DNA from 2 places in the Zavarzinia sp. genome. Region 2 is predicted to be linked to the other one. Evidence: predicted binding sites of a transcription regulator. Region 2 holds the regulator's gene; the other holds the start of a gene.

Region 1 (15,874 bases), on a different contig from region 2:
TCACCGTCTCGGGCGGGCGGGTGGCCTTGCCGCCCTTCGGTGTCGTCACGATCGGGCGATTCAGCAGGATGGGATGGGCGGCGATCGCGTCGAGAATGGCGTCGTCGGAGGCCCCGGCCAGCTTCATTTCCTTCGCCAGCGGCTCCTTGGCGCGCAGCAGGTCGCGGGCGGACAGGCCCCTGGTCGCGGCGAGCTTGGCCAGATCGGCCCGGCTGGGCGGCGTCTTCAGATAGTCGATCACGAGGGGGTCCACGCCGGCATCGCGGATGAGCTGAAGGGTGCTGCGCGATGTGCTGCATTTCGGATTGTGATAGATTGTCACCGTCATGATCGGGTCCTGGAATCGCTGTTGGCGGCGAGAATAGCACCGCCAGCCGCCCCCCGCGTCATGTCGCGGAACATCACCGGACGGCAAAGCACCGTCCGGGACCGAGGAGAGAAACACCCATGCCCGCCCTGCAGCTTTATGGCGCCCCCTGCTCGCTTTACACCGCCAAGGTCCGTTCCGCCCTGCGCAAGCAGCGCGTGACCTTCCGTGAATATTTCGCCAGCCATCCCGAATACCGCGAGCGCATCCTGCCGGCGGCGCAGAACCAGCGCATCCCCGTGGTCGAATTCCCGGACGGTACGATCGTGCAGGATTCGGCGGAAATCCTCGATCACATGGCCAGTCTCGGCTTGCTGGGCGCCGCGCCCTCGGGGGCCCTCCGCGTGGTCGAACTCTTCGTCGAGGCTTACGCCGACCGGGCCATGCTGCGCCCGGCCATGCATTACCGCTGGAACTTCCGGGCGGAGAACGAAGCCTTCATCATCGGCGAATTCGCCCGGCTGGTGGCCCGGGGCGATACCGCCAAGGGTCTCGATACCGGGCGGATGCTGGCCGGGCGCATGGCCGCCTATCTGCCGCCCCTCGGCATCACGGAAAGCTCGATTCCCGCGATCGAGGCGCAATATCTCGCCCTGCTCGACCGTCTGGACCGGCATTTCTCGGCGGCGCCCTATCTCCTCGGCGGCAGTCCGTCGCGGGCGGATTACGGTCTGATGGGGCCGCTGCACGCCCACCTTGGCCGCGATCCGTTTCCGGCCGCGCTGATGCAGTCGAAGGCGCCCCTCGTCTATCGCTGGACGGAACGGATGAACGCGGGCGAAGACACATCGCCCGAATTTCCGGACACCGCGCCCGGATTTGCCGCGAGCGATACGCTGCGCGCCGTGCTCGATCTGATGGCGGAGGAATTCGGGCCGGAGCTGCGCGAAACCCTGACCCTCTTCGCCGCCTGGGCAAGCGAGAACGCGGACCTGCCCGCCGGCAGCCCGGTCTCGCCCAAGGGCGTGGATCAGCCGAGCTTCGGTCCCATCCGCTTCGAGATCCAGGGCACCACCATCGAGGTCATGTCCGCCGGCCATTCCCTGTGGATGCTGCAGCGGGTGCAGGATGCCTTCGCCGCCCTGACCGAGGCGGAAAAGGCCGAGGCGCGGAACCTCTTGTCGGCCGGCGGCGTCGCTGCCCTGCTCGACGAAAAAATGCCCCGGCGGCTGGGCCGCCAGGGCAACAAGTTGAGCGTCGCGTAGGGAGATTCAAAGGCTTCGGGCGATCACCATGCGCTGAACGTCCGAGGTGCCCTCGTAGATCTGGCAGACCCGGACGTCGCGATAGATCCGCTCCACCGGGTAATCCGCCAGGTAACCATAGCCGCCCAGGGTCTGGATGGCGACGGAACAGACCCGCTCCGCCATTTCCGACGCGAAGAGCTTGGCCTGGCTTGCCTCGATCAGGCAGGGCAGGCCGGCTTCGCGCAGGCGCGCGGCGCGGTGCACCATGAGGCGCGCGGCTTCGATCTGGGTCGCCATGTCGGCGAGCCGGAAGCCCACGGCCTGATGGTTCATGATCGGCTGGCCGAAGGTGACGCGCTCCTTGGCATAGGCGACGGCGTAATCGAAGGCCGCGCGGGCCATGCCGACCGATTGCGCGGCGATGCCGATACGCCCGCCTTCGAGGTTGGAGAGGGCGATCCTGTAGCCCTCCCCCTCCTTGCCGAGCAGATTCTCGGCCGGCAGGCGCAGATCCTCGAAGATGATCTGGCAGGTATCGGAAGCGTGCTGGCCCAGCTTGTCCTCGACCCGGGCGACCTTGTAACCCGGGGTGTCGGTCGGCACGATGAAGGCGGAAATACCCTTCTTGCCGGCGGCGGGATCGGTCACGGCGAAGACGATGGCGACCTTGGCGTTCTTGCCCGAGGTGATGAACTGCTTGGTGCCGTTCAGCACATAATGGCTGTTGCCGTCCTTGGTCGCGCGGGTCTTCAGGTCGGCGGCGTCGGAGCCGGCCTGGGGTTCGGTCAGCATGAAGGCGCCGATGGCCTTGCCGGCGGCCATGTCGGGGAGATATTTCGCCTTCTGCGCCTCATTGCCGAACTTCAGGATCGGCAGGCAGCCAACGGAATTATGCACGCTCATGATGGTCGAGAGCGCGCCGCAGCCCGCCGCGATCTCTTCCAGCGCCATGGCATAGGCGAGGTTGCCGGTGTCCGAGCCGCCCCATTCCTCGGGCACGACCATGCCGAAGAAGCCGAGCTCGCCCATTTCGGCGACGGCCTCTGCCGGGAATTCGTGGTTGCGGTCCCAGTCGCCGGCGAAGGGCGCCAGACGCTCCGCGGCGAAGGAACGTGCCGCGTCGCGAATCTGGACCTGTTCCTCGGTGTAACCGAAGTCGCTCATGTCAGTGCACCAGCTCGACGGCAAGGGCGGTGGCTTCGCCGCCGCCGATGCAGAGCGAGGCGACGCCGCGCTTCAGGCCGTATTTCTCGAGCGCGGCCAGCAGCGTGACCAGGATGCGCGCGCCCGAGGCACCGATGGGATGGCCGAGGGCGCAGGCGCCGCCGTGGATATTCACCGCCGCCGGATCGAGGCCAAGCTCGCGGATCGCCGCCATGGCGACGACGGCGAAGGCTTCGTTGATCTCGTAGAGGTCGACATCCTTCTTGGTCCAGCCGGTCTTGGCGAACAGTTTCTCGATCGAGCCGATGGGCGCGGTCGGGAACAGGCTGGGCTTGTCGGCATGGGTGGCGTGGCCCCGGATGACGGCGATGGGGGTAAGGCCCCGCTTTTCCGCTTCCGAGCGCTTCATCAGGACGAGCGCGGCGGCACCGTCCGAGATGGAGGAGGAATTGGCGGCGGTCACCGTGCCGCCCTCGCGGAAGGCGGGCTTCAGGGTCGGGATCTTGTCCATCCGGGCCTTGGGCGGCTGCTCGTCGCTCGAAACCTCGCCGCCCTTCTTCAGGGTAACGGCGACGATCTCCTTGACGAAGGAGCCGTCCTTGATCGCCGTCTGGGCCTTGGTCAGGGAGGCGATGGCATAGGCATCCTGGGCCTCGCGGCTGAACTGGAAGCTCTGGGCGCAATCCTCGGCGAAGGTGCCCATCAGGCGGCCCTTGTCATAGGCGTCCTCGAGGCCGTCGAGGAACATATGGTCCATGACCCTTCCATGGCCCATGCGATAGCCGCCCCGCGCCTTGTCGAGGAGATAGGGCGCGTTGGTCATGCTCTCCATGCCGCCCGCGACGGCGACATTGGCGGAGCCGGCGAGGATCAGGTCATGGGCGAACATCGCCGCCTTCATGCCCGAGCCGCACATCTTGTTGACCGTGGTCGCGCCCGCGCCCAGCGGCAAGCCCGCGCCCAGCGCGGCCTGACGGGCCGGCGCCTGGCCCTGGCCGGCGGGCAGCACGCAGCCGAAAACGATCTCCTCGACCGCATCCGGCGACAGGCCGGCGCGGGAAAGCGCGCCCGTGATCGCGGTCGCACCGAGCTGCGAGGCGGTGAAATCCTTCAGGTCGCCCTGAAATCCCCCCATGGGGGTACGCGCGGCACCGACGATGACGATGGGATCTTCCATGATGCCTCTCCTTGTTACTTGGCGGCCATGCGAAGCGCGCCGTCGAGACGGATCACTTCGCCGTTCAACATGCGGTTCTCGGCGATATGCTTGACCAGCGCGGCGAATTCCTCCGGATAGCCGAGGCGGGAGGGGAACGGCACGAGCTTGCCGAGAGACTCCTTCACCTCCTGCGGCATCCCCGCCATCATCGGGGTCTCGAAGGTGCCGGGCGCGATCGAGACGACGCGGATGCCGGTGCGGGCCAACTCGCGCGCGATCGGCAGGGTCATGCCGACCACGCCGCCCTTGGACGCCGCATAGGCCGCCTGGCCGATCTGGCCGTCGTAAGCCGCGATCGAGGCGGTATTGACGATCACGCCCCGCTCGCCATCCTCGCCCGGCTCGTTCTTCGCCATGGCGAAGGCGGCGACGCGCAGCATGTTGAAGGCGCCGATCAGGTTGACGTTGATCACCTTGGCGAAACTGTCGAGCCTGTGGGGCGCGTCGCGCCCGACGACCTTCTCGCCGATGACGATGCCGGCGCAATTGGCGAGGCCATGCACGGCGCCGAATTTCGCGATCGCCGCATCGACCGCACTTTGCGCGTCGTCGGCGCTGGTGACGTCGGTCTTCACGAAAATGGCGTTGGGGCCAAGGCCCTCGGCGACCGAGGCTCCATTCGGATTGACATCGACGAGGACGGCGTTGCCGCCGGCCGAAACGACCATCCGCGCGGTCGCGAGGCCGAGGCCCGAAGCGCCGCCGGTAACGATGAAGGTCTTGCCCGTGATCTGCACGTCAGGCTCCTGAAGAATTTAAGTCTATCGCTTTTATCGTCGTCCCGGCGCAGGCCGGGACCTCGAGACGAAGGGGCACCTGGCGTCCCTCCCGCGAGATCCCAGGCTTCACCGGGATGACGCGGGAGGGAGCGAAATCAGGCCGCCGAGGCGTCCTTGGTCTTGGCCACTTCCTGGTTGCGCAGGATGAAACGCTGGACCTTGCCGCTGGGGGTCTTGGGCAGGTCGGTCACGAATTCGATCTCGCGCGGGAATGAATGGGTCGACAGGCGCTTGCGGACATATTGCTGCAGTTCCTCGGCCAGCTGGTCCGACGGCTCGAAGCCCTTGGACAGGACGACGAAGGCCTTCACGATCTCGGTCCGCTCCGGGTCGGGCTTGCCGACCACGGCGGCTTCGATCACGGCGGGATGTTCGATCAACGCGCTTTCGACATCGAAGGGGCCGATGCGATAGCCGGCGGAGGTGATGATATCGTCCGACCGGCCGACGAAGCTGACCGAGCCGTCGTCGTTCAGCTCGACCGTGTCGCCGGTCAGGTAGTAATTGCCGACGAAGCTGGGGGTCTCGCGGTTCAGGTAGCCGGGGAACCAGAACAGCGGCGACTTGCTGCGGTCGATGGCGAGAATGCCGGGCTTGCCGACCGGCAGTTCTTCCTGGCCCTCGGGATCGACGACGACGGCATGATAGCCGGGCATCGACAGGCCGGCGGAACCCATGCGGATCGGATGCTCGATGCCATGGTGGTTGTTGACCACCATGCCGAGTTCGGTCTGTCCGTAATGATCGTTGATCGGCGCCGCCAGATGCTCGGCGAACCAGCGGATGACCTCGGGGTTCAACGGCTCGCCGGCGGAGGAGACGGCGCGCAGCTGGCCCTTGATCGGCGCGGCGGCTTCCGGCCCGGCCGCGATCAGCAGGCGGTAGGCGGTGGGCGAGCCGGCCAGATTGGTGATGCCCAGCTTCTTGATCAGGCCATAGGTCGATTCGACGGTGAAGGAGCCGTCGTAGAACATGGTCGTATGGCCGAGCAGCAGGGGGCCGGTGACGGCATAGTAGAGACCATAGGCCCAGCCCGGATCGGCGATGTTCCAGAAGATGTCTTCGGGCAGCAGCTCGACCGCGTCGCACATGTAGACGCCGAAAGACAGCAGCGCCTTCAGCGGCACCGGCACGCCCTTGGGCAGGCCCGTGGTGCCCGAGGTGAACATTAGGAGGAAGGCATCGTCGGGGCCGCGCAGCACCGGCTCGAAGCTGGCCGGCTGCTTCGCCAGTTCCGCCTCGAAATTCAGGTCGCCGGCCGGCACGTCCTTGCCCACGGTCAGGACCGGCGGGCAATCGGGCACATCGTCGAGCTTCGAGCGATTGCCGAGGTCGGTGACGACGAAGCGGCTTTCCGCCGTCTTCACCCGGTGCTCGATCGCCTTGGAGCCGAAGGCGGTGAACAGCGGCTGGTAGACGCAGCCGGCCCGCCAGGTGCCGAGGATGGTGACGAGAAGCTCCGGCGTCCGAGGCAGCAGGCCCGAGACGCGGTCGCCGGGCTTGGCACCGTTGGCGACCAGGAAATTGGCGAATTTGGCCGACAGGTCGCGCAGCTGCTCGAACGTATAGTCGGCGCTGCCGCCGTCCTTGCTCTCGTAATGCAGGGCGATCCTGCCGCCTTCCGCATGGGCGTCGCAGCATTCGACGCAAGCGTTCAGGCCGCCGGCGAGGCTACCCTTCAACAGCTCTTTTTCGAGCGCGGCGACGGAAAACCCGGCAATGACGGAATCATAGGTACGCTTCATCGGCGCATCTCCCTTGGCTTGTTCCGGCCCTCGGCCTTTGGCGAACGGGTTAAGCCCATTGCGCGACGGCTACAATGGCAGCAGGCTCCAAATTCGACGACGGAATTTGCCATGTCGAACAAGGGGGAACGGCCCGGGGCCATGATGCAGCGCGGCACGATATCGGTTCATCTGGTCGAGGAGGCGCTGGTGGTCGCCCGCGGGCGGGGCCTCGATGTCGATGCCGTCCTGGCCGCATCCGGCATCTCCCCGGCCCTGCTCGCCGATGAGGAAGCCCGGGTGCCGGCCAGCTATTACGCCGCGCTGTGGCTGCAGCTGGCGCGGGCGATGAACTGCGAATTCTTCGGCATGGACCACCACCCCATGCGGCCTGGCAGTTTCGCCCTGATGGCGCGCAGCGCGCATGGCGCCGAAACCGTGGGCCAGGCGTTGCGCCGGGCCCTGCGCTTCATCTCGCTGATCCTCGACGATTTCCAGCCCCGGCTGGTGCGGGAGGGCGAGCGGGCCTCGATCACCCTCGCCGAGACCGGAGCACCGCTGCGGGCTTTCACCTATTGCACCTTCTGGCTGGTCACCCACGGCCTGACCTGCTGGCTGGCCGGCCGGCGCATCCCGGTGACGGCGGCGGAATTCCGCTGCGCCGAGCCGCCCTATATCGACGACTATCGCACCCTCTTTACCCACGACCTGCGCTTTGGCCGCGCCCGCACCCGGCTGGAATTCGACGCGGCGACCCTCGATCTGCCGGTGAAGCGCAGCGAGGCCGAGTTGAAGAGCTTCCTGCGCCGCGCGCCCGCCAACATCCTGGTCAAATACCGCTCCAACGACAGCCTGACGGTTCATATCCGCCGCAGCCTGCGCCGTGTCGCGGTCGCGGAATGGCCGGATTTCGACAGTCTGGCGGCGGGACTTCACATGTCCCCTTCGACCCTGCGCCGCCGGCTCGACGGTGAAGGACAGAATTATCAGGCGATCAAGGACTCGCTGCGGCGCGATCTCGCCATCCGCTGCCTGACCGACAGCGGCAACAGCGTGGCCGACATCGCCGAGCGGCTGGGCTTCGCCGATCCCAGTTCGTTCCATCGCGCCTTCAAGAAATGGACGGGAATGCTGCCCGGCGAATTCAGGCGCGGGGCAACCGCGGAAAAGCCGTCCCAGACCGACAAGGGCGAGGCGGCGTGACCACCCCCGCCACGCGATTCGTCGCATGGCGACCACGCCCCATCCCTTCCGCCTTAACCTGTCCTTAAAGGTATGACCGCAACTCTTCTGCCGTAGCCACTCCTGGCGCAGGCCCGGGCGCCGTGATTTGAAATGACACATTGTCTCGTCCTCCGCAGTTTGCGTTCACCTCCTGGCGGCTTCGTCGGGACGGAGGGTCTTGTTCCATGACCGGTATAACCGCGCACGATACGTCGCCTCCTTCGGCGCTCGCCCGCCTCGGCGGCGGACGTCGGGCGGCTGGCCAGATGGCTTGCGCGACCGGTTCGGGCGTTTTCTACCTGCTGCTGGCCCTGATCGGCGCCCGTCTGGCGCCCATGGGCAATGTGCTCATGGCCATTTCCCTCGCCAACGCCGCCATGGTCGCCATTCTGTGGCGCAGTCCCTGGTCGCGCCTCCCGGCCCCCATCGTCGGGATCGCTCTTGCCGGCCTGCTGTTTTGCCTCGTCAGCGGCGTGACGCCGCTGCCCGCCGTGGGCCTCGCCCTGTGCATCAGCATTCATGTCGGCGCAACGCTTGGCCTCTCCCGGCAGCGCCTCGCCGGAAAGCAGGGCATCGCCGGTGAATTCCGGAGCCTGCTGATCGCGGCCACGGCCGTCCCCCTGCTGACCGGACTTCCCGTCGCGGCGAGCGCCACGATACTGATGCAGGGCGACCTGCCCTTCCTGAGCATATGGTGGTTGTGGTGGCTGTCCTCCTGTGTCGGCACCATCATTTTCCTGCCCATCGGCTTTGCCTATGATCTCGCCGCCGCCCGGCGCATGGTCGAGGGCTGGCGCATCGCCGAGGTGATCGCCATTACCGTGGCCTGCACCCTCATCGCGGTATTCGTCGCGGGCCGGGCCAATGCACCGCTCGTCCTCATCGCCCTTTTCCTGATGCTGGCGTCGTTGCGCCTGTCCAGCTTCGCCATGGCGATGACGGCCGCGATCTCCAATCTGCTGGCCATCGCGACCGTGGACGGCCGGATCGAGATTCCCGTGGACTGGGGCCAGATCCTGGCGCTTCTGCCGGCCTATCTTCCGACCATGGCCCTGCTGGCGGTTCCCTATACGCTTTCGCGCCTGCTTGAAGACCATCGCGCCAGCCGCCGGTCCCTGCTGGAAAGCGAACAGCGCTTTCGCGGCGCGATGGACAATGCCGCCATCGGCATGGCCTTCGTCGCGCCCGATGGCCATATCATCGAAAGCAACCGCTCCTTCGCCGAAATGCTGGGCTACACGACGGCTGAGATGGCCGGCATCAATTTTCGCGACATCACCTATGCGGAAGATCTGAAGCACGACGAGAGCCAGCTGGAGCGGGTGCTGGAAGGCGTGATCGACAGTTACCGCATGGAGAAACGCTACCTCACGAGCGATGGCCGCGTGCTGTGGTGCAATCTCGCCGTCTCGGCCTCGCGCGATCCGGAGTCCCGGGAGGTCCGGCACCTGATCGCCCAGGTCGAGAATATCGACCAGCGCAAGAAGGCCGAAGCCGCCCTGAGCGAAAGTGAAAGCCGGTGGAGCTTCGCGCTCGAAAGCGCCCGCCATGGCGTCTGGGACCGGGATCTCGTCGCCGGCCACACCTTCTATTCGCCGATGTGGACCGCCATGCTGGGCCTGCGCCAGGAAGACTTCGGCGACGACGAGAACAAATGGCTGGAGCTGATCCATCCCGACGACCGCCGGGCCGCCCTGCAGCTCGATCAGGCCTGCATCACGGGCACCAGCGATACGTTCTCGGCCGAGTTCCGGATGCGCCATCGGGATGGCCGCTGGATCTGGATTCTCGACCGGGGCCGCGTGGTTTCCCGCGATGCCGGCGGCAGGGCCACGCGGATGATCGGCACCCATGCCGACATCACCGCCCGCAAGGAAGCCGAGGAAAGCCTGCGCGATCTTTCCGCCGCCCTGTTCGAAGAAAAGGAAAGACTGCGGGTCACCCTCTATTCGATCGGCGATGCGGTCATCTGCACGGACACGTCCGCGCTGATCACCTTCATGAATCCGGTGGCCGAACAATTGACCGGCTGGACCGCGGCCGAAGCCCTGGGCCTCCCGGTGACCGAAATCTTCCGTATCTGCGACGGGGCGACCGGGGCCGACCTGCCCAACCCGATCGAAACCTGCCTGCGCGCGCTGAAGCCCTATTACATGAAGGGCGACGCCAACATGATCAGCCGCGAGGGCCGGCGCCTGAGCATTCAGGATTCAGCCGCGCCCATCCGCAATGCCGAGGGTGAGCTTCTGGGCGCCGTGCTGGTGTTCCAGGACGTGACCAAGGCCCGCGCGCTCGAACAGGAACTGGCGCAGTCGGCGCGCCAGGATGTCCTGACCGGCCTGCCCAATCGTCTCGCCCTCGAACAGCGTCTGGGTGAAGCCAGCGCCGAGGTCCAGGCCACGCGGCGCCGCTTCGCCCTCGCCTTCATGGATCTCGACCGCTTCAAGATCCTGAACGACAGCGCCGGCCACGAGGCCGGCAATGCCCTTCTGGTCAAGGTCGCGAACTGCATCCGTCAACTCGTCGGCGAAGAGGATGTGACGGTGCGCCTCGGCGGCGACGAATTCGCCATTCTCCTCGCCGATCGCAGCATCGAGGAAGCCGAGGGCGTCGCCCGCAACATCATCTGCGCCCTCTCGGCCCTGACCTTCTCGTGGGACGGCAAGCCCTATCATGTCACCGGCAGCATCGGCCTTGCCGAGATCGCCGATGGCAGCGTCGCGGTCAGCGAGCTGATGAGCCGGGCGGATGTCGCCTGCTATGCCGCGAAATCGACCGGGCGCAACCGGGTCTGCACCTATCGCGCCGACGAAAGCGATGCCGGGCGCTACCACCGGGATATCCAGATCGCCTCGGGCATCAGGGCCGCCATCGCCGCCGACCGTTTCCGCCTCTTTGCCCAGCGCATCGAATATCTGAGCGATCACACGCCGGGCCGGCGCTATTACGAGATCCTGCTGCGGATGCAGGGTGAAAATGGCGAGTTGCTTTACCCCGGCCATTTCATTCCGGCGGCCGAGCGCTACGACCTGATGGGCGAGATCGATCGCTGGGTCATCCGCACCACCTTGCGGCGTTATGGCCCCCGCCTTGGCAGCCTCGGCGACTTCGCCCTCGCCATCAACCTGTCGGCCAATTCCCTGAACGACCCCAACCTGTGGACCTTCGTCGGCCATGAGCTGGAGCTGTGCGGCATCGAGCCCCACCGCCTGCATTTTGAAATCACGGAAACGGCGCTGATCGACAACATGGCCGCCGCCAATGATTTCGTCGCCCGCGCGAGGGCCACCGGCTGCGGCATCACGCTCGACGATTTCGGCGCCGGCCTCAGCTCCTTCTCCTATTTGCGGAAGTTCCCGGTCGACGAGTTGAAGATCGACGGCAATTTCATCAAGCAGATCACGACGAGCGCGGTCGATCGCGCCATCGTCGAATCCATCAACGACCTGGGCCACAAGTTCGGCGCCAACACGATCGCCGAATTCGTCGAGGACGAGGCGACGCTGGAGCTGCTGCGCGACATGGGCATCGACATGGCCCAGGGCTATGCCATCGCCCGCCCCGTGCCGATCGAACAGATCCTCGACGAGGCGGACGCGCGGAAGGCCTGAGCCGGATCAGGGCTTGTTGCGTTCCTGGCGGCGGCGTTCCTGTTCCTGTTCCCGCTGGCGACGCTCTTCCTGCTGCTGGGATTCCCGTTCGCGCGCCTTGCGCAGCTGTTCCATTTCGCGCTGGCGCCTCTCGACCTGCTGCTGCTGTTCGCGCTGCTGGCGCTCCAACTGCTGGCGCAATTCGATTTCGCGTTGCTGCTGCTGAAAACGCTCGCGGTCGCGTTCCTTGATCTGCTGTTCGCGTTGGCGCTGTTCGTATTCATAGCGCTGGCGTTCCTGCTCGCGGCGCTGGCGCTCCCATGCCGCGCGGCGGGCCGCGTCGTCGTTGTAGGAGCCGCCATAGCCGTAGCCGCTGGGATAGGGTTGACGATAGCTGCCGCCACCATAGCCGCCATTGCCGTAATTCCCGCCGCCATAACCGCCGCCGTCGTAACCGTCGTCATAGGCGACACAGGCCGAAAGGCCGCCGGCCATCACAGCGGCTGCCATCAGCCGCAACGAACGCCGAACCCAAGTCTGCCTGATCATTCCCGTCACTCCCGGCGGTCCACCATCATCGGGACCATCCGCCGCATCAATGCGCCGGACGCCCGCCGGGTTGCAATGATCCCGATGAATTTGAACAGGCGCCTTCCCCAAACGAAAACGGGGCCGGCTTTCGCCGACCCCGTTCCGTAACTTGCCTGGAAGGCTGGATCAGAAATCCATGCCGCCCATGCCGCCCATGTCGCCACCCGGCATCTGGGGGGCCTTCTTCTCGGGCTTGTCGGCGATCATGGCTTCCGTCGTGATCAGCAGGCCGGCAACCGAAGCGGCGTCCTGCAGAGCGGTACGGACGACCTTGGTCGGGTCGATGATGCCGGCCTTGACCATGTCGGTGAAGACGTCGTTCTGGGCGTCGTAGCCGATCTTCGGGTCCTTGTTCTCGAGCAGCTTGCCCGAGATCACGGCGCCGTCCTTGCCGGCGTTTTCGGCGATCTGGCGCACGGGGGCCAGCAGGGCGCGACGGATGATGTCGATGCCGTGCTTCTGGTCCTCGTTGCCGACCGAGATCTTGTCGAGAACGCGCGAGGCATAGAGCAGGGCCGAGCCGCCGCCCGGGACGATGCCCTCTTCCACCGCGGCGCGGGTCGCGTGAAGCGCGTCGTCGACGCGATCCTTGCGCTCCTTCACCTCGACTTCGGTCGAGCCGCCGACCTTGATCACCGCGACACCGCCGGCGAGCTTCGCCAGACGTTCCTGCAGCTTCTCGCGGTCGTAGTCCGACGAGGTCTCTTCGATCTGGGCCTTGATCTGGCCGACGCGGGCCTGGATCTGGTCCTTCTTGCCGGTGCCGTCGACGATCGTGGTGTTTTCCTTGTCGATGACGATCTTCTTGGCCTGACCGAGCATCTTGAGGTTCACGTTCTCGAGCTTGATCCCGAGGTCTTCGGAGACCACCTGGCCGCCGGTGAGGATCGCGATGTCCTCGAGCATCGCCTTGCGACGATCGCCGAAGCCCGGAGCCTTCACGGCCGCGACCTTCAGGCCGCCGCGCAGCTTGTTGACGACGAGCGTGGCCAGAGCCTCGCCTTCGACGTCTTCCGCGATGATCAGCAGCGGACGACCCGACTGCACCACCGACTCGAGGACCGGCAGCATGGCCTGGAGGCCCGACAGCTTCTTCTCGTGGAGGAGGATGTAGGGGTTGTCGAGTTCGACGGTCATCTTCTCCGCGTTGGTCACGAAGTAGGGCGACAGATAGCCGCGATCGAACTGCATGCCTTCGACGACGTCGAGTTCGGTTTCGAGACCCTTGGCCTCTTCAACCGTGATGACGCCTTCCTTGCCGACCTTTTCCATGGCCTTGGCGATCATGTCGCCGATGGCCTTCTCGCCGTTGGCGGAAATGGTGCCGACCTGGGCGATCTCGGCCGAACCGGAGATCTTCTTCGACTGCTTCTTGACGTCGGCGACGACGGCCTCGACAGCGAGGTCGATACCGCGCTTCAGGTCCATCGGGTTCATGCCGGCGGCGACGCCCTTGCAGCCTTCGCGGACGATGGCGGCGGCGAGCACGGTCGCGGTGGTGGTGCCGTCACCGGCGATATCGTTGGTCTTCGAGGCCACTTCGCGCACCATCTGGGCGCCCATGTTCTCGAAACGATCGGCGAGTTCGATTTCCTTCGCGACCGAGACACCGTCCTTGGTGATGCGCGGGGCGCCGAACGACTTCTCGATGACGACGTTACGACCCTTCGGGCCGAGGGTGACCTTCACCGCGTCGGCGAGGATCTCGACGCCGCGCAGCATGCGCGACCGGGCGTCGGTGTTGAAACGGATATCCTTGGCAGCCATTGGCTCGCTCCTTCAAATCTTCTGGCGGGTCAGACGGACGAGACCGCTCACGCGGCCTTCTTGCCCTTCTTGGCGGTGGTCTCGAGGATCCCGAGGATGTCGGATTCCTTCATGATCAGGAGATCGGCGCCATCCAGCTTGATTTCCGTGCCCGACCACTTGCCGAACAGGATGCGGTCGCCGGCCTTCACGTCGAGAGCGACGAGTTCGCCCTTCTCGTTGCGGGTGCCGGAGCCGACGGCGACGACTTCGCCTTCCTGCGGCTTTTCCTTGGCGGTGTCGGGGATGATGATCCCGCCCTTGGTCTTCTCTTCTGCTTCGATGCGCTTGACCAGGACACGGTCATGCAGGGGCCGAAAGCTCATGGGAACCTCCTCTAGGAATAGACAAAGGCCTGTTTATACCGGCCACGTTGTTAGCACTCCCAATTGGCGAGTGCCAACGGACGTTGCAGAGTTAGGCGTAGCCCCCGGCCCTGTCAAGGCGCCGGGCTCATATTTTCCGTGCGGCAACCGCACATTGGGCCACCGCGCTTCCATCGGAATCTGAGTGCCCTGTGACAAGCACTTGAATCTGAGGGAATTTTCTGGCATTGATGGCAAATGTCGGACAGGCTCGCGCCCGTGCCGGCATGATGTGTTGGGGCTTACATCCATCAGGGCTTCGGCCGAATGGTCTCATGAGCATGGATCGTCGCGACATTCTGCGCCTCGGGCTCGGCCTGCCGTTCCTTCTCTCGGGCGGCGCCGCGGAAGCCATCGCCGGTACCCTGGGCGAGCGGATGCCCGTGCCCACGCGAAAGCCGGCGCCGCCGCGCGCCCTGCCCGTGATCATGATCGACCCTGGTCACGGCGGTCACGACCCCGGCGCCATCGGGCCGAGCGGCGTCTTCGAGAAGGACATCACCCTCGACCTCGCCAAGCGGATCGCCGCCCGGATCGAGGCCGGCGGCCGCTGCAAGGCGGTGCTGACCCGCACGCGGGACGTCTTCGTCCCCCTGCAGGAGCGCGCGGCCAAGGCCCAGACGGCCAAGGCCGATTTCTTCGTCTCGATCCATGCCGATTCGGCGCCGAACCCGGATGCCCGCGGCCTGTCGGCCTATACCCTGTCGGAAAAGGCTTCCGACGGCCTCGCCGCCGCCATCGCCGACCGCGAGAATGCCGCCGATCTGTTGCATGGCTTCGACATCGGCGTGTCGGACCCGCAGGTCGCCGCCATCCTGTTCGACCTGTCGCGGCGCCATTCCCTGAACACCGCCCTCGCCCGCAAGGCCCATATCGTCAAGACCGCGGGCGCCAAGCTGCGCCTCCTCGACAATCCCCGGCGCTCGGCCAATTTCGCCGTGCTGAAGGTGCCGGATGTGCCGGCCGTGCTGATCGAGACCGGCTTCCTGTCCAATACCAACGACGAGTTGCTGCTGACCTCGGTCAAGAGCCGGTCGAGGATCGCCACCGTTCTGGCCGAGGCCTTCACCGGCGCGGTCACGGTCGGCTGATGTCGCCGCTGTTTCGCCTCGCCATCATCATCGCCGCGCTCGACGGGCTGCTGGGCGTGGGGCTCGGCGCCTTCGCCGCCCATGGCCTGAAGGCGACGGCGACGCCCGACCAGCTCGCCCTCGTCCAGACCGCCAGCCTCTACCAGATGATCCACGCCGCGGCGACCCTGGGCGCCCTGTGGCTGGTGGAGCGGGGCATCGTCTCGGTTGCCGCGCCCCTCGCCCTTGCCGTCGGCGCCCTCGTCTTTGGCGGCGCCCTCTATGCCATCGCCCTCGCGGAGCTTCGCCTTGGCATGGTCGCCCCCATCGGCGGCACCATGATGCTGATCGGCTGGGGCTGGCTGCTGGTCAGCGCCGCGATCCACCGTCGCTGATCTTCCCGCCGCTTGGCTTTGCGCTGCCAGCCGTTTCGGTCTAGAACGGGGCAAGCCAGACAAACCGGAACATCGGACCCGCGCCTTGAGCGTCTATTCCAGCCGTGAAGGCGACCGCATCCCCCTGGGGTCGCGTCTTCTCTCGATCAACTGGGGCCTCGTGCTTCTCGTCATCGCCATCGCGGCGATCGGCGTCGCCATGCTCTATTCCAGCGCGGGCGGCAAATGGGATCCCTGGGCTGGGCGGCAGCTGGTGCGCTTCATCATTGGCCTTGGGGTCATGGTCGTCGTCGCCCTGATCGATATCTCCGTCTATGCCCGCTACGCCTATTTCCTTTATGGCGTCACGCTGGCCGGGCTGGTCGGGGTCGAGGTCATGGGTTCGATCGGCAT
Region 2 (5,896 bases):
CGCGCGATGGCCGCCATCTCCTCGTCGGAAGCAAAATCGCCTCGATGCGCCGCGGCCAGGCCGTCCTTGATGCGCTCCACCTGCCAGGCATTGACTGTCAGGTCATCGGCGATCGCCTGTGCGACCAGCCATTGGCGCGGCCGGCCGGTCTGGTCGGTAAGCCGGTCGAGGGCGGCGGCGGTTTCATCGTCGAGACGGATGGTCGGGGCTGTGGGCATTCCGTAGTCCCCTATCGGCCTGAAATTCGATCAGGCCCGATGTTAGCACTCTGGATTTTCATCCCGAACCGAAGAAACTGCCAGGCAGCCCCCTCAATGCCGGGCGGCTAGGTCGGCCTTGTAATATTCGGCGGCGAAATCCCGCTCGCTCAGGTCTGCCGCGCTCAGGATCAGACGTACATCGGCCTGCACGGGACCCGACTTCGCCCCGCCGCCTGTGATCGTTTCGACATTGGCGATGGAGCCGTTGGACGATACGGCCGAGACCACCAACCCCGGCGGCGCGCTCACCGCCGCCACGAGCGCCTGCCCGACGGGAAAATAGGTGCCCGCCTCCTCCGCCGTCGCGATCGAGAAATACCGGCTCTCCTCCGCCCGTGCCGGACCGAGCCCCAGCGCCAACACAGCCGCCACGACCAGACCGAATCATTCCCCTCATGGCCGATCCCCCGTTTCCCCAAGCGATGCTTGTAGGGGATCGGTGGCGGATCAATAGGGCGTGGGTGGGGGGTAATGTGGGGACACTATTGGAGTGCGCCCCCTCAATTCGCCCCCTTGCTGACGCACGCAATGAGTTATACGTGGATCTTATATTGGCTTCGTGCACAAACGGTGTTGCCAAACCATTTAATCCGTGTATTCTGTATAGGCATCCTAACCCGATGCCATTTCCAAAACAAATTATCGAGGCACTAATTATGGCGAGCAGATTGAAGCAGATGAACCCCAACACGGCGTGGCACCTCATGGTGCGCGGCGCAATCAAGGGGGCGGAACAAGCAGGCTATTCACTTAAGCGCCAACCAGGCCGAGGCCTTTCCAACACTTACGAGGCGACAAAAAACGGCGAGACCAAGATTCTTAGCATCCGGACAACGCAGGATCGCTGGATTGCATTCCCGCCGCTTGAGAATGGCACTCGATGGAAAACGCTAGACGATGTCGATCTCGTATTGGTGTCGGCCGTTAATGACCGCGAAAATCCTCAGAGCATCGATGTTTATATTTTCCCAGCGGATGAAGTACGAAATCGCTTTAATGCTTCTTATGCAGCCCGTATCAGCAATGGGCACACCGTGCGCGATAATTACGGCATGTGGATTATGCTCGATAAAGACAACAATAAAATGGCAAGTCATGTTGGTAACGGACTTGCGGCGGATTATCCTGCAATCGCACATTTTACAATTGATAGCCTAGAGGCAGACGAAAATAATATTATTCATGAAGATAAAATTGTTAATACAGAAATAATATTCAATGATAAAAATACAACTGAATATAACTTTCGAACAATTTCTGATATATTGACGTTTGCTCGAATGAAAATCGCCGAGATTTCTGGTCTACCAACTGACTCCGTGAGCCTTGAGCTCAAATTGGGCCTCTGATTAACAGCCGACGAGGCTGGCGATATGGTGGTATTACGTCACAGAATCGCCCCCGCCCCTCCAGCAGAGACATGGTAACGGGAGCGCATTCGGGGCACGGTACCCAAATTGGGCGGCCCCGATACACTAGCGACTTAATATTGAATCCTCACATTTAGTATACTCTCGCTGCAGCGTGGCGGGCCTTGTCTGGCCCGCCACAGCCGATTTTGCACCCCTCCCCCCTCAATGCTGGGCGGCGATCTCCGCCTTCAGCTTCGCGATTTCCCTCGCCTGCACCGTCACGGTTTCGCGTAAGGCCGCGATGGTGCGGTCGGCGTCGGCGAGGACGGGAGTGGGTTTGGCGGGGCCGGCGGCGCGCAGGATGGGCGAGAGGGCGGCGGCGGTTTCGCGGTTGGCCCGGTCGCGGGCGAGGACGTCCCAGTAGGTCATGGCGTGACTCCGTCTGTGTTCGTCTTGGGGACGGGTAGTGAACGCCTGTCCGCGCGGCGAGTCCACCCCTTGCCCCTCCACCCCTTGCCCCCCGGGGAAGCGGCGCGCTGATTGACGCCCCCTCCCCCACTTCCTACAGTGCGGGGCTCAAGCACCATGTCAGGAAACGGGAATGATCCAGGAGCTGAACGAGCGTTCACGCCAGATCTTCCGCACCATCGTCGAGGCTTACCTCGAGACGGGCGAGCCGGTCGGCTCGCGCACCCTGGCCCAGCGCCTGGGCATCGCGCTGTCGCCGGCGTCGATCCGCAATGTGATGCAGGATCTGGAACATGCCGGCCTGCTTTATTCCCCCCATGCCTCGGCCGGGCGGATGCCGACCCAGGCCGGGCTTCGCATCTTCGTCGACAGTTTCCTTGAACTTGGCAATCTGACCGAGGACGAGCGCCGCTCGATCGAGGCCCATGGTGCCGCCGCCGGCAAATCGGTCGAGGACCTGCTGACCGAGGCGACGAAACAGCTGTCCGGCCTGTCGCAATGCGCCGGCCTCGTCGTCGCGCCGAAGACGGACAAGGCGCTGTCCCATGTCGAATTCGTCTATCTCGGCCCCGGGCGGGCGCTGGCCGTGCTGGTCTCGGAAGACGGCTCGGTCGAGAACCGCATCGTCGAGGTGCCGGCGGGCCTGACCCCCAGCGCGCTGCAGGAAGCCTCGAACTACATGTCCGCCCGGCTCGGCGGCCGCACCATGGCCGAGGGGCGCAGCCGGATCCTGAGCGAGATCGACGAGCGCCGCGCCGAACTCGACCTGCTCGCCGCCAAGGTGGTGGAGGCGGGCCTTGCCACCTGGGCGGGGGACGAGGAACGCAACACGCTGATCGTTTCCGGCCGCGCCCGGCTGCTGGACGATCTCACCGCGCTTGCGGATCTCGAGCGGGTGCGGCAATTGTTCGACGATCTTGAATCCAAACGCGACGTGCTCCAACTGATGGAGCTGGCGCAGGACGCCGATGGGGTGCGCATCTTCATCGGTTCGGAGAACAAGCTGTTCAGCCTGTCCGGCTCGTCCCTCATCGTCGCGCCCTTCCGGCGCAAGGACGAGCGGATCGTCGGCATGATCGGCGTGATCGCGCCGACGAGAGTGAATTACGGGCGCGTCATCCCCATGGTGGATTACACCGCGAGGATGATCGGCCGCCTGATGACCTGATTGTATCGTGGACCCGAAATGACGACCGAGACCGAAAACATCGACCCGACCCCGACCGACGCTCAAGCCCCGGCCGAGCCCCCCGCCGGCCCCACGGTCGAGAGCCTGCAGGCCGAAGTCGCCGACCTCAAGGACAAGCTGCTGCGCGCCTTCGCCGAGGCGGAGAACATCCGCCGCCGGAGCGAGCGCGAGCGCGAGGACACGGCGAAATATGCCGTGACCAAATTCGCCCGCGACCTGACCTCGGTCGCCGACAACCTGCGCCGCGCGATCGAGGCCGTGCCGGCCGAGGCTCGCACCGGCGACGAGGCGGTGGCCAACCTGCTGGCCGGCGTCGAGATGACTGAGCGCGAGTTGCTGTCCGCCTTCGAAAAGGCCTCAATCACCCGCATCGCCCCGGCCCTGGGCGAGAAGGCGGACCCGAACAAGCACGAAGTCCTGTTCGAGATCCCCGGTACCGGCCAGCCGGGCGGCGCCATCATCCAGGTGGTGCAGACCGGCTACCAGATCCACGACCGCCTGCTGCGCGCGGCCAAGGTCGGCGTCGCCAAGGCCGAGGCCCCGGTCGCCCCGGTCGACCAGACGGCGTAACCGCGACCAGCCTCAGCCGTTGTCGCGGGCGAAGGCGATGGCGGCCACGGCAAGGTCGCGATGGCGCTCGAGGGTGGCGATTCCGCCCTCGAGCGCGATCCATTCCCGCATCCGGCTGCGGCCGAAGGGCTGGAACGGATGGGCGCGGCCCGTGTCGACCGCCGCGCTCGCCACCGCTTGCGGAACCCGCAGCGCGATCTCGGTGCCGAAGACGCAAAGCGCCATGCGACGGCCGTGATAGACCGCCGGACAACCGAACATGCTCCCCCGGCGGACTTCCGGGTCGATCGTCGCGGCTTCAAGGAAAACGGCTTCGAACAAGGCCGTGTCGTGCTGCACCGTCTTCACCGCCACCCCCGCCGATACCGCCATCGATCCCCGTTCAGCCTGCCTTCGGGGCGGGGTTCGAGGCAAGAGCGGCGGCGCTGACGTTTTTTTCATCACGCAAATCACGGAACCTCTTGCCGCCCGTTGCGGCCTCAAAAATCCCGCCCTATATAAGCCACAGCGCGAACGGGGGCATTTTCGGCCTCCTTCGCCCGTTCCCGGAAATCAGGGGGCATTGCCGGTGCCGTTCGGGCCGCCGATGCCTGCCGAAAAGGAGAGAGTCATGGGTAAGGTTATCGGTATCGACCTTGGCACCACCAATTCCTGCGTCGCGATCATGGATGGCGCCAAGCCCAAGGTGCTCGAGAACGCGGAGGGCGCTCGCACCACCCCGTCCATGGTCGGCTTTTCCGGCGATGGCGAACGCCTGATCGGCCAGGCGGCCAAGCGTCAGGGCGTCACCAATCCCGAAGGCACGCTGTTCGCGATCAAGCGCCTGATCGGCCGCTCGTTCAACGACCCGATGACCCAGAAGGACAAGGGCATGGTGCCCTATAATATCGTCAAGGCGGACAATGGCGATGCCTGGGTCGATATTCGCGGCACCAAATACAGCCCCAGCCAGGTTTCCGCCTTCATCCTGCAGAAGATGAAGGAAACCGCCGAATCTTTCCTGGGCGAGACCGTCACCCAGGCCGTGATCACGGTCCCCGCCTATTTCAACGACGCCCAGCGCCAGGCGACCAAGGACGCCGGCCGCATCGCCGGCCTCGAAGTGCTGCGCATCATCAACGAGCCGACCGCGGCGGCCCTCGCCTATGGCCTCGACAAGCAGGACGGCAAGGTGATCGCGGTCTATGACCTCGGCGGCGGCACGTTCGACGTCTCGGTGCTCGAGATCGGCGACGGCGTGTTCGAGGTGAAGTCGACCAATGGCGACACTTTCCTCGGCGGTGAAGATTTCGACATGCGCCTCGTCGACTATCTGGCCGACGAATTCAAGCGCGAGAACGGCGGCATTGATCTTCGCAAGGACAAGCTCGCCCTGCAGCGCCTGAAGGAGGCCGCGGAAAAGGCCAAGATCGAGCTGTCGTCGGCGATGCAGACCGAGGTGAACCTGCCGTTCATCACCGCCGATGCGACCGGCCCGAAGCATCTGACCCTGCGCCTGACCCGCGCCAAGTTCGAGAGCCTCGTGGACGATCTCGTCCAGCGCACCATCGAGCCCTGCCAGAAGGCCCTGAAGGACGCCGGCCTGTCGGCCGGCCAGATCGACGAGGTTGTCCTCGTCGGCGGCATGACCCGGATGCCGAAAATCCAGGAAATCGTGAAGAGCTTCTTCGGCAAGGAGCCCCACAAGGGCGTGAACCCGGACGAAGTCGTTGCCATGGGCGCCGCCATCCAGGCCGGCGTGCTGCAGGGCGACGTCCGCGACGTGCTGCTGCTCGACGTCTCGCCGCTGTCGCTCGGCATCGAGACCCTGGGCGGCGTCTTCACCCGCCTGATCGAGCGCAATACGACGATCCCGACCAAGAAGAGCCAGACCTTCTCCACCGCCGATGACAATCAGAGCGCGGTGACGATCCGGGTCTTCCAGGGCGAGCGCGAGATGGCGGCGGACAACAAGCTGCTCGGCCAGTTCGACCTGATGGGCATTCCGCCGGCGCCGCGCGGCGCGCCGCAGATCGAGGTGACCTTCGACATCGACGCCAACGGCATCGTCCAGGTCT

The links. Region 2 encodes HrcA, which represses chaperone genes, less so after heat shock. Its sites were predicted from a motif close to GTTAGCACTCNCCNNNGGNGAGTGCTAAC; they were not measured.
Positions count from the first base shown of each region.
Region 1: a site for HrcA is predicted at 14,027-14,055, ahead of groES (co-chaperone GroES). Genes of this name have one in related genera too.

Region 1 is NZ_JBAQRT010000343.1:8,775-24,648, forward strand. It holds gene arsC (arsenate reductase (glutaredoxin)) at 1-328, opposite strand, end outside; gene WAZ62_RS19925 (glutathione S-transferase N-terminal domain-containing protein) at 448-1,572, shown strand; gene WAZ62_RS19930 (acyl-CoA dehydrogenase family protein) at 1,579-2,718, opposite strand; gene WAZ62_RS19935 (acetyl-CoA C-acyltransferase) at 2,720-3,895, opposite strand; gene WAZ62_RS19940 (3-hydroxyacyl-CoA dehydrogenase) at 3,910-4,674, opposite strand; gene WAZ62_RS19945 (AMP-binding protein) at 4,812-6,461, opposite strand; gene WAZ62_RS19950 (AraC family transcriptional regulator) at 6,573-7,643, shown strand; gene WAZ62_RS19955 (EAL domain-containing protein) at 7,850-11,275, shown strand; gene WAZ62_RS19960 (hypothetical protein) at 11,282-11,764, opposite strand; gene groL (chaperonin GroEL) at 11,972-13,612, opposite strand; gene groES (co-chaperone GroES) at 13,660-13,977, opposite strand; gene WAZ62_RS19975 (N-acetylmuramoyl-L-alanine amidase family protein) at 14,292-15,107, shown strand; gene WAZ62_RS19980 (DUF423 domain-containing protein) at 15,107-15,481, shown strand; gene rodA (rod shape-determining protein RodA) at 15,567-15,874, shown strand, end outside.
Region 2 is NZ_JBAQRT010000034.1:1,734-7,629, forward strand. It holds gene WAZ62_RS01720 (CopG family ribbon-helix-helix protein) at 1-218, opposite strand, end outside; gene WAZ62_RS01725 (TAXI family TRAP transporter solute-binding subunit) at 312-632, opposite strand; gene WAZ62_RS01730 (hypothetical protein) at 800-1,609, shown strand; gene WAZ62_RS01735 (hypothetical protein) at 1,835-2,041, opposite strand; gene hrcA (heat-inducible transcriptional repressor HrcA) at 2,214-3,248, shown strand; gene grpE (nucleotide exchange factor GrpE) at 3,267-3,839, shown strand; gene WAZ62_RS01750 (hypothetical protein) at 3,852-4,211, opposite strand; gene dnaK (molecular chaperone DnaK) at 4,450-5,896, shown strand, end outside.